4 regions of the Kocuria sp. HSID17590 genome follow, and region 1 is predicted to be linked to each of the others. Evidence: riboswitches for the same ligand, from Rfam matches in the RefSeq annotation. Region 1 holds a riboswitch; each other region holds the start of a gene.

Region 1 (2,194 bases):
TGCCGCTCGCCTCCGGGACGTCCGGCAGGAGGTCGAACATGAGCGCGTGGGTATATGCCGTCTGCACCAGGTATCCGCCCATCGTGTGGACCAGGCCCTTGGGCTTCCCCGTGGTCCCGGACGTGTAGATGATGAACAGCGGGGTCTCCGCGTCGAACGCCTCGGGCTCGTGGACCTCGGAGGCGCGCGCGGTGAGCTCGTCCCACCACACGTCCCGCCCGGGCGTCCACGGCACCAGTTCCTGGTCCTTGGAGCGCAGCCCGCGCGTGCCCCGCGGCAGGTCGGTGCGGCCTGGGCGGGAGGTGCGGCGCACCACCACCACGTGCTCGATCGAGTTCTCGCCGCTGCACGCCTCGTCCGCGGCCTCCTTGACGGGGACGACGACGCCGCGCCGGTTCTGCCCGTCCGTGGTCACCAGCACCTTGGCTCCGGTGTCCTCCACGCGGAACTTCAGCGCCTCCGCCGAGAACCCGCCGAAGACCAGCGAGTGCACCGCTCCGATCCGCGCGCACGCCAGCGTGATGACGACCGTCTCGGGGATCACGGGCAGGTAGACCACCACGCGGTCGCCCTTCTCCACGCCGAGGTCCAGCAGGGCGTTGGCGGCTTTGCAGACCTCCCGCTGCAGGTCCGCGTAGGTGTAGACCGCACGGTCCCCGGGCTCGCCCTCGAAGTACAGGGCCACGTGGTTGCCCCGCCCGGCCGCCACGTGACGGTCCACGCAGTTGTAGGACACGTTGAGTTTCCCGCCCTCGAACCACGCGATCTCCGGGACCGTGTAGGTGGGGTTGCCGTCCTCGTCCGCCCCGGTGCGCCGGGGCTTCTCGAAGCGGTGGGTGGTGTGCCACGGCTCGGCCCAGTCCAGCCTGCCGGCCTGCTCCGCCCAGAACGCGACGCGCGCCTCGTCCGAGACGAGCGCGGGATTCGAGGTGGGGGCGTGGGGGTCCGAGTATGCGAACGCAGAAATGTCGATCAACTCCATCGTTCCTGGCATTAGCACCTCGCCCGCGTGGGGCCGGTTGCTGCGACGTCGACGAGCCAGGTCTCTCAGCCGCTCCGGATGGGAACGCCCTCATTCAACGGGCACCCGGAGCGGGGATGCAAGTTGGTGTGAGACAGCCCACGGGGATCGGTGGCGTGCGGGGTCATGCGGCGTCACGTGGGGCTTCGCCCGGCGAGGGGCGTGGTTAGACTCTGGACCGAGACGATCACGAGTTCCGACGTTCAGCCCTGGCTTGTCGGACGGCAACCCTCTCCCGTAGCGGGGTGCCCCAGGTGAGGATCGGGCCGCATGGCACACCGCATGCGGCAAGTACGGCGCCGCACACACGCGCGCTGGACCCGCTGATGGCCGCCGCGGGCGGTGCACGGGCGCGGGTCGCGTCATCTTCGAGGAACCGGCACATGAGCAAGCGGATCTCCGTCAACGCGTTCGACATGACCTGTGTGGACCACCAGAGCTTCGGGCTGTGGCGGCACCCGCGGTCCCGGGCCACCGAGTACAACACCCTGGAGTACTGGACGAACCTGGCCCGGCTGCTGGAGAAGGGCAAGTTCGACGCGCTCTTCCTCGCGGACGTCGTCGGGATCTACGACATCTACCGCAACTCCGCGGCCCCGGCCGTGCGGGACGGCGCGCAGGTCCCGGTCAACGACCCGTTCATGCAGGTCTCGGCCATGGCGGCCGTGACCGAGCACCTGGGCTTCGGCGTCACGAGCGCGGTCACCTACGAGCAGCCGTACACGCTCGCCCGGAAGTTCGCCACGCTGGACCACCTCACACGTGGCCGCGTGGGTTTCAACGTGGTCACCTCCTACCTGCCCTCGGCCGCCGAGAACCAGGGGCTGCCGCGCCAGATCGAGCACGATCAGCGCTACGAGATCGCGGAGGAGTTCCTGGACGTCTGCTACAAGCTCTGGGAGGGCTCCTGGGAGGACGACGCCGTGGTGAAGGACCGCGAGTCCGGCGTCTACGCGGACCCCACCAAGGTGCACCCCATCCGCCACACCGGCGAGCACTTCACGGTTCCCGGGGCGGGGCTGACCGAGCCGTCCCCGCAGCGCACGCCCCTGATCTTCCAGGCGGGTGCGTCTTCGCGCGGGCAGGCGTTCGCCGGGCGGCACGCGGAGGCGGTGTTCATCGGGGGCACCCGCCCGGACCTCACCCGCTACATGACGGACAAGATCCGCGAGC
Region 2 (2,194 bases), on a different contig from region 1:
CGCCACGTTGGAGTGCAGGCTCAGCGCGTCCACGAACGAGATTCCCGCCTCCTTGCCGCCCTCCAGCACGAAACCGAGGACGGAACCGGCTCCTCGGGGGGCGTACTTGCGAGCCCGCCCGTGCCACGGCGAGGACGACAGCCCCGCGTAGGACACCGAGCGCACTTCGGGGCGGGCCTCGAGCCACTCCGCCACCCGCTGGGCGTTGTCAACGTGGCGTTCCACGCGCAGTGACAGCGTCTCGATCCCCTGCTCGATGAGGAAGGCGTTGAACGGGGAGATGGATGCGCCCAGGTCACGCAGCAGCTGCACACGGGCCTTGAGCACGTAGGACAGGTTGACGCCGAAGGCTCCGCCCTCCCCCAGATCCCGCGCGTACACCAGGCCGTTGTACGTAGGGTCCGGTTGACTGAAGCCCGGGAACCGCTCCGGGTCCGCGCCGTAGTCGAAGCGCCCCGCGTCCACGATGAATCCGCCGATCGCCGTGCCATGACCGCCCAGGAACTTGGTGCCCGAGTGCAGCACGATGTCCGCGCCCCACTCGATGGGCCGCACCAGGTACGGGGTGGCCACGGTATTGTCCACGATCAGCGGCACCCCGGCCTCGTGGGCGATCCCGGCAACGGTCTCCACGTCCAGGACGTCGTTGCGGGGATTGGGGATCATCTCTCCGAAGAACGCCACGGTGGAGGGCCGCACGGCATCCCGCCACTGCTGCGGATCGTCCGGGTCCGCCACGAACGTGGTCTCCACTCCCAACCGCGGCAGCGTGTGGCGCAGCAGGTTGTACGAGCCGCCGTAGAGGGACGGGCTGGCCACCACGTGCGTGCCCGCCCCGCCCAGGTTGAGCACGGCCAGGGTTGCGGCGGCCTGCCCGGAGGAGACCATCAGCGCCCCCACTCCCCCTTCCAGGGAGGCGAGGCGGTTCTCCACCACCTCGGTGGTGGGGTTGGTCAGGCGGGAGTAGATGGGGCCCATGTCCTGCAGCGCGAACCGGGCCGCGGCGGTGTGCGCGTCAGGGAACACGAAGGACGAGGTCTGGTGGATGGGCAGGGCCCGTGAACCCGTCACGGGGTCCGGGTTCTGCCCCGCGTGGATCTGCCGTGTCTCGAACGCCCAGTCCTGGGGGTTGTCGGGGGTGGGTGCTGTGCTCATGGCCATTCGCCTTCTCGGAAGGATTAGGGGCCAGGCGACTGTCCGCACGGTGCCCGCACGAACGGGCGACCGGTGGCCCGCGCTTGCCGTGGGCGTCGGAGGACGTCCCGGCCAGGTCTTCACCCAGGGCACCCCGCCGCGGTGGGAGGGTTGCCGGTCAGCAAGCTGGGGCTTGACGCTGACTCTCGTGACCTAGACCTCCAGTTTGGGAACCCGGCCGCTGCCACGTCAAGTCCGGTGTCCGCAGTGTTGCACCCGAGGATTTGGAGGCCCGTGTGACGGGTGCCACGATGACTGCATGAAGCTGGACCACGTTTCCTTCGCAGCACAGCCGGACGGCCTGGAGGCCACCACCGAACGCATCGCGGACCGGTTGGGGATCGAGCCGGTGAAGGGCGGGGTCCATCCCCGCTTCGGCACCCGGAACATGATCCTGCCGCTGACAGACCACCAGTACGTGGAGGTCGTGACCGTGCTGGAGCACCCCGCCGCGGACAAGGCGCCGTTCGGGCAGGCCGTGCGTGCACGTTCGGAGGCCGGCGGCGGCTGGCTCGGGTGGGTCGTGGAGGTCCCGGACCTTGCCCCGTTCGAGCAGAAGCTGGGCCGACCCTCCGCGCCGGGCGGCCGGATCTTCCCGGACGGCCGCCGCCTGGACTGGCACCAGATCGGCGTCAAGGGCCTGATCGCGGATCCGCAGCTGCCGTTCATGATCCACTTCGACTCCGCGGACGAGATGCACCCCTCGCAGGCGCGCCTCACGGACGTCAGCCTGACCGGCATGGAGATCGCTGGTTCCCCCGAGCGGGTGACGGACTGGCTCGGCGGCCCCGTGGAGGACGTCCTGCGCTCGGTGGACGTCACGTGGTCCGCTCCCCACGGCACGCCCGGTCTTCTGGCGGTCACCTTCGGCACGCCGGACGGGCCCGTCACCATCTGATCCGGGGCACCGAGCCCTCCGGGTTCGACGACGCCGCTCGCACGGCCCCGCGACTCGGTCCGTCGTCGGGGCGAGCCATGGGGGGCACCATGATTGCGGACC
Region 3 (2,194 bases), on a different contig from region 1:
TGTAGGTCACTCGCCGTTCGAAGTCGTCGCCCTCGCTGCAGGCAGGTCCAACCTGGATCTGCTGGCCCGCCAGGCCGTCGCCTTCCGGGTGCGGGCCGTGGGTACGAGCGGTTCCGCGGACGACGCCGCCCGCCTGCGCGAGGCGCTCACGGCCGCCGCCCGCGCGTCGTCGTCGCCCGTGCCCGAGATCCTGCACGGCTCGGACGCCGCGGAGCGGATCGCGGCGTGGGAGGGCGCGGACCTGGTGCTCAACGGGATCACCGGCAGCATCGGACTCGCTCCCACGCTGGCCGCGCTCGGGGCGGGTCGGCGGGTGGCGCTGGCCAACAAGGAGTCGCTGATCGCCGGCGGCCCGCTCGTCAAGCGCGCGGCGGCGGCCACTGGACTCACGGACGCCCTGATCCCGGTGGACTCGGAGCACTCCGCAATTGCCCAGGCGCTGCGCTCCGGCACGGCCGCGGAGGTGGACCGCCTGGTGCTGACGGCCTCCGGCGGTCCGTTCCGCGGGATGACGCGCGCGCAGCTGGCGGAGGTGACCCCCGAGCAGGCGCTGCGCCACCCCACGTGGGACATGGGCGTGATGGTGACCACCAACTCCGCGACCATGGTGAACAAGGCCCTGGAGGTGCTGGAGGCGAGCCTGCTCTTTGACGTGCCGCTGGAGCGGATCGACGTCACCGTCCACCCGCAGTCCGTGGTGCACTCCATGGTCCAGTTCGTGGACGGCTCCACCCTCGCGCAGGTCTCGCCGCCGGACATGCGCCTTCCCATCGCGCTCGGCCTCGGCTGGCCCCACCGTGTGCCGGGCGCGGCCGCCGCGTGCGACTGGACGCGGGCGGCCGAGTGGACCTTCGAGCCGCTGGACCCGGTGGCGTTCCCCGCCGTGGAGCTCATGAAGAGCGCGGGAACCACCGGCGGCACGGCACCGGCGGTGTTCAACGCGGCCAACGAGCAGGCCGTCCACGCCTTCCACCGCTCGCAGCTGGGTTTCACGGAGATCGTGGACGTGGTCGAGCGGGTGCTGGGGGAGCACGACGTCGTCGCGCAGCCGGGTCTCGAGGACGTCCTGGCCGCCGAGCAGTGGGCCCGCCGTGTCGCGGACGAGCGCATTGCGGGGCGCCGTTGAGGTCCCGGGGCGTCACGGTTCGTCACACGTCGCGTGCTACGATTCTGCGCGGATGACGAGATCCGGCGCGTAGCTCTGGCTGGCCGGACGGCAACCCTCTCCCGTAGCGGGGTGCCCCAGATGACCATCCGGCCGCGATTCGATGCGATCACGGCAAGTGCGGTTTTTCTCTGAAATGGCACATGCCTGATCTGCACCCTCCGTCCAGTGCGGGACCGTTTGCGCGGCGCAACCACTCCCGACCCTGGAAAGGCACGATCATGCGAACCAAGCGTCTGATTCCCCTCGTTCTGGCCACCACCCTGGGCCTCACCCTGACCGCGTGCGGCGGCGGATCCGAGAGCTCGGACCCGGCAGCGGACGGCAAGATCACCATCGGCATCGTGGGAGCCACGCCGGTCCAGGACGCCTTCAAGGAAGTGGCCGCGCAGAACGACGTCACCGTGGAGTTCGTGGACTTCAGCGACTACAGCCAGCCGAACCCCGCCCTGAAGAGCGGGGACATCGACATGAACTGGTTCCAGCACATCGCCTACCTCGCGGACTACAACAACAACTCCGGGGACACCATCACACCGGTGGGCTCCACCTCCATCTTCCCGCTGGGGCTGTACTCCAAGACCCTGAAGTCCGTGGACGACTTCAAGCAGGGGGACGAGATCGCGGTTCCCAACGACTCGATCAACCTGTCCCGCTCGCTGAACCTGCTCGAGCAGCAGGGCCTGGTGAGCTTCACCAAGGACACGATCGCCCCCACCGAGCAGGACGTCGACAAGGACAAGTCCAAGGTCACGGTGCGCCCGGTCTCCGCGGAGCAGACCGTCCTGTCCATGGACTCCGTGGCCGCGTCCGTGGTGAACAACGACTTCCTCGACCGTGCCAATCTCGAGCCCGAGTCCGCACTGGCTCAGGACGACCCCACGGCGGACAGCGCCAAGGTGTACGACAACATCTTCGCGTCCACCGAGGCCAACGCGGACGACGAGACCCTGAAGAAGGTCGCCGGGTTCTACTACGACGACAAGGTCCAGGAGGCCGAGAAGAAGGAGACCAAGGGCACCGCGGTCC
Region 4 (2,194 bases), on a different contig from region 1:
CGCAGGTGCACGGGGAACTGCTCGGCGAACAGCGCGGCCTGGGGGCCGTAGATGCTGTCGTGCAGCACGGCCAGGCCCACGAGGTACATGAACGGCAGCAGGGCCAGCGGGCCGTGGTCGAGGAAGAGGAAGTAGGGCCACACGAACACGCCGACCAGCGCGGCCGCGATCCCGGAGATCCGGCGGCGGCCCACACGGTCCGAGAGCCACCCCCACAGGGGTCCGCCCACGATGCCCACCGCCGCCGCGATCAGGATGGAGACCATGACCCACTGGCTCTGACCGCGGTGCTGGGTCACGTAGGTGAGGGTGTAGACCGTGAGGATCGAGAAGATCGCCGGCTGGACCATGCGCTGGCCGATGCACACGATCACCCCGCGGGGGTACTCGCGCAGCACCTCGCGCACGGGGGAGACGGCGCGCTTCTCCTCCGCCCTGACCTCGCGGAACTCCTCGGCGTCCGTGACACCGGCGCGGATGACCAGCCCGATCACCACGAGCACCGCCGAGAACAGGAACGGCACCCGCCAGCCCCACGCCTGGAACTGCTCCGGGGTGGTCGCGGCCTGCACCACGGCGAAGAACGCGGTGGACAGCAGCATCCCCGCCGCCGAGCCGACCTGCGTGAACGAGCCGAACAGCCCCCGCAGCCCGGAGGGGGCGTGCTCCACCGACAGCACGGCCGAACCACCCCACTCCATCCCCGCGGAGAGCCCCTGCAGGATGCGGCAGGCCACCAGCAGCACCACCGCGGCCCAGCCGATCCGATCGAAACCGGGCAGCAGGCCGATCGCCGTGGTCGCCAGCCCCATCCGCCAGCAGGGAGGCCACGAGCAGCGCCTTGCGTCCGATCCGGTCCCCCAGGTGGCCCGCGACGATCCCGCCCAGCGGACGGAAGAAGAACGCGATCGCGAAGGTCGCGAACGAGGCGATCACCGTCCCCACGCCCGAACCCTGCGGGAAGAAGTAGTGGTTGAACACCAGGGCGGCCGCCGCCCCGTAGAGGTAGAAGTCGTACCACTCGATGGTCGTGCCCACGAACGACGCCGCCAGCACCCGCTTCTTCGAGCGCACCGCCGCACCCGCGGCCCGCAGGGTGGCGGGAGCAGCAGCGGGAGACACGCCGGGGGTGGTGCCGGGAGGGGCGCTGGGGTTAGAGGAGAGAGGTGTGCCAGGGAGCTGCGCCCCGGCAGCGGCGGTGCGTGCGGCGTCGTCGTGCCCGCCACTCGATGGAACGGGGCCCGCGGGGCGGGAGAGAAGAGTCTCGTCGGTGCGGCCGGGTGCGGCGTTGCCCATGAACAGTCCTTCAGACCGAGGCGTCACGAAGCGCAGGGGAACCGGACGCCGTCCTTGCCCGCACCGGTGTGGTCACGGGCCGAATCATCACCTGGGGCACCCCACGACAGCGTCAGAGGGTTGCCGTCCGGCCAGCCAGGGCTGTTGGGCCGGAACTCGTGATTCCTGTTCGGTCACACAACCACACACGCCGCGGGGAGGACAACCCGGGGCCCGCCGCGCATGACGCCGCGCGACACGGATTGGGGGCACCGTGGGCGCAGCAAGGGTGCGTGGGTCTGGGGCAGTGGGGTCTGGGGTACTGAGGCACTGCTGGGGTCCGGGGGAGCCGAGGACGCAGGGGAGGCGGGAACGGTGTGCGCGCGGGTGCTGAAGAAGCTGGGGCGCCTTGCCACGCGGCCCAGCAGCGCGCCACCCGCCACCCACGCCCCACCCCGCCGCCCGCGCCGGCTGCGGGCCGCGCGCCGTCGTCGACCGCTCAGTAGGCCACCCCGAAGCGCTCGCGGTGGTGGGCGGGGCGCTCCACCTCGTCGAGGAACGCCTCCCCGAAGTCCGCCCCGGAGATCACCGAACGCCCCGACTCGTCGGTGAGCAGCACCTCGCTGCTCGTGCGGTAGGAACCGGTGCGCTCGCCGGGGTTCCACGCGCCGAACTCGCCTGCGGGGGAGATCACGAACCAGTCGAAGGACTCGGGGGTCGCTGCCAGATCGGCCATCACGGCCTCGATCTCCACCGAGTCCCGGCGCCACTCGGGGTTGAAGTCCGGGGCGTCGTAGACCTTCGGGCCGCCCTCGCTGACCCGCATGGAGCCCGCGCCGCCCACCATTCCGAAGCGGATGCCGCGGGCCATGGCCTGCTCCGCGATGCCCTTCTCGACGGCGCGCATCACGCCCTCTCC

What was found. Region 1 has a riboswitch for S-adenosylmethionine ahead of D8M39_RS01380 (AMP-binding protein). Riboswitches for the same ligand answer to the same signal wherever they lie in the genome.
Region 2: linked by a shared signal. The riboswitch ahead of D8M39_RS11405 (bifunctional o-acetylhomoserine/o-acetylserine sulfhydrylase) and the one ahead of D8M39_RS01380 (AMP-binding protein) in region 1 are both predicted to bind S-adenosylmethionine.
Region 3: linked by a shared signal. The riboswitch ahead of D8M39_RS11465 (MetQ/NlpA family ABC transporter substrate-binding protein) and the one ahead of D8M39_RS01380 (AMP-binding protein) in region 1 are both predicted to bind S-adenosylmethionine.
Region 4: linked by a shared signal. The riboswitch ahead of D8M39_RS13170 (hypothetical protein) and the one ahead of D8M39_RS01380 (AMP-binding protein) in region 1 are both predicted to bind S-adenosylmethionine.

What each region holds. Positions count from the first base shown of each region.
Region 1 covers NZ_RBMB01000003.1:100,840-103,033, forward strand. Annotated here, with positions in the region: gene D8M39_RS01380 (AMP-binding protein) at 1-982, opposite strand, end outside; SAM riboswitch class I at 976-1,067, opposite strand; SAM riboswitch class IV at 1,207-1,321, shown strand; gene D8M39_RS01385 (LLM class flavin-dependent oxidoreductase) at 1,405-2,194, shown strand, end outside.
Region 2 covers NZ_RBMB01000041.1:14,341-16,534, forward strand. Annotated here, with positions in the region: gene D8M39_RS11405 (bifunctional o-acetylhomoserine/o-acetylserine sulfhydrylase) at 1-1,155, opposite strand, end outside; SAM riboswitch class IV at 1,230-1,348, opposite strand; gene D8M39_RS11410 (VOC family protein) at 1,454-2,092, shown strand.
Region 3 covers NZ_RBMB01000042.1:5,357-7,550, forward strand. Annotated here, with positions in the region: gene dxr (1-deoxy-D-xylulose-5-phosphate reductoisomerase) at 1-1,126, shown strand, start outside; SAM riboswitch class IV at 1,178-1,292, shown strand; gene D8M39_RS11465 (MetQ/NlpA family ABC transporter substrate-binding protein) at 1,387-2,194, shown strand, end outside.
Region 4 covers NZ_RBMB01000004.1:130,255-132,448, reverse strand. Annotated here, with positions in the region: gene D8M39_RS02290 (MFS transporter) at 1-812, opposite strand, end outside; partial or broken gene D8M39_RS13170 (hypothetical protein) at 880-1,296, opposite strand; SAM riboswitch class IV at 1,342-1,460, opposite strand; gene D8M39_RS02285 (NAD(P)-dependent oxidoreductase) at 1,775-2,194, opposite strand, start outside.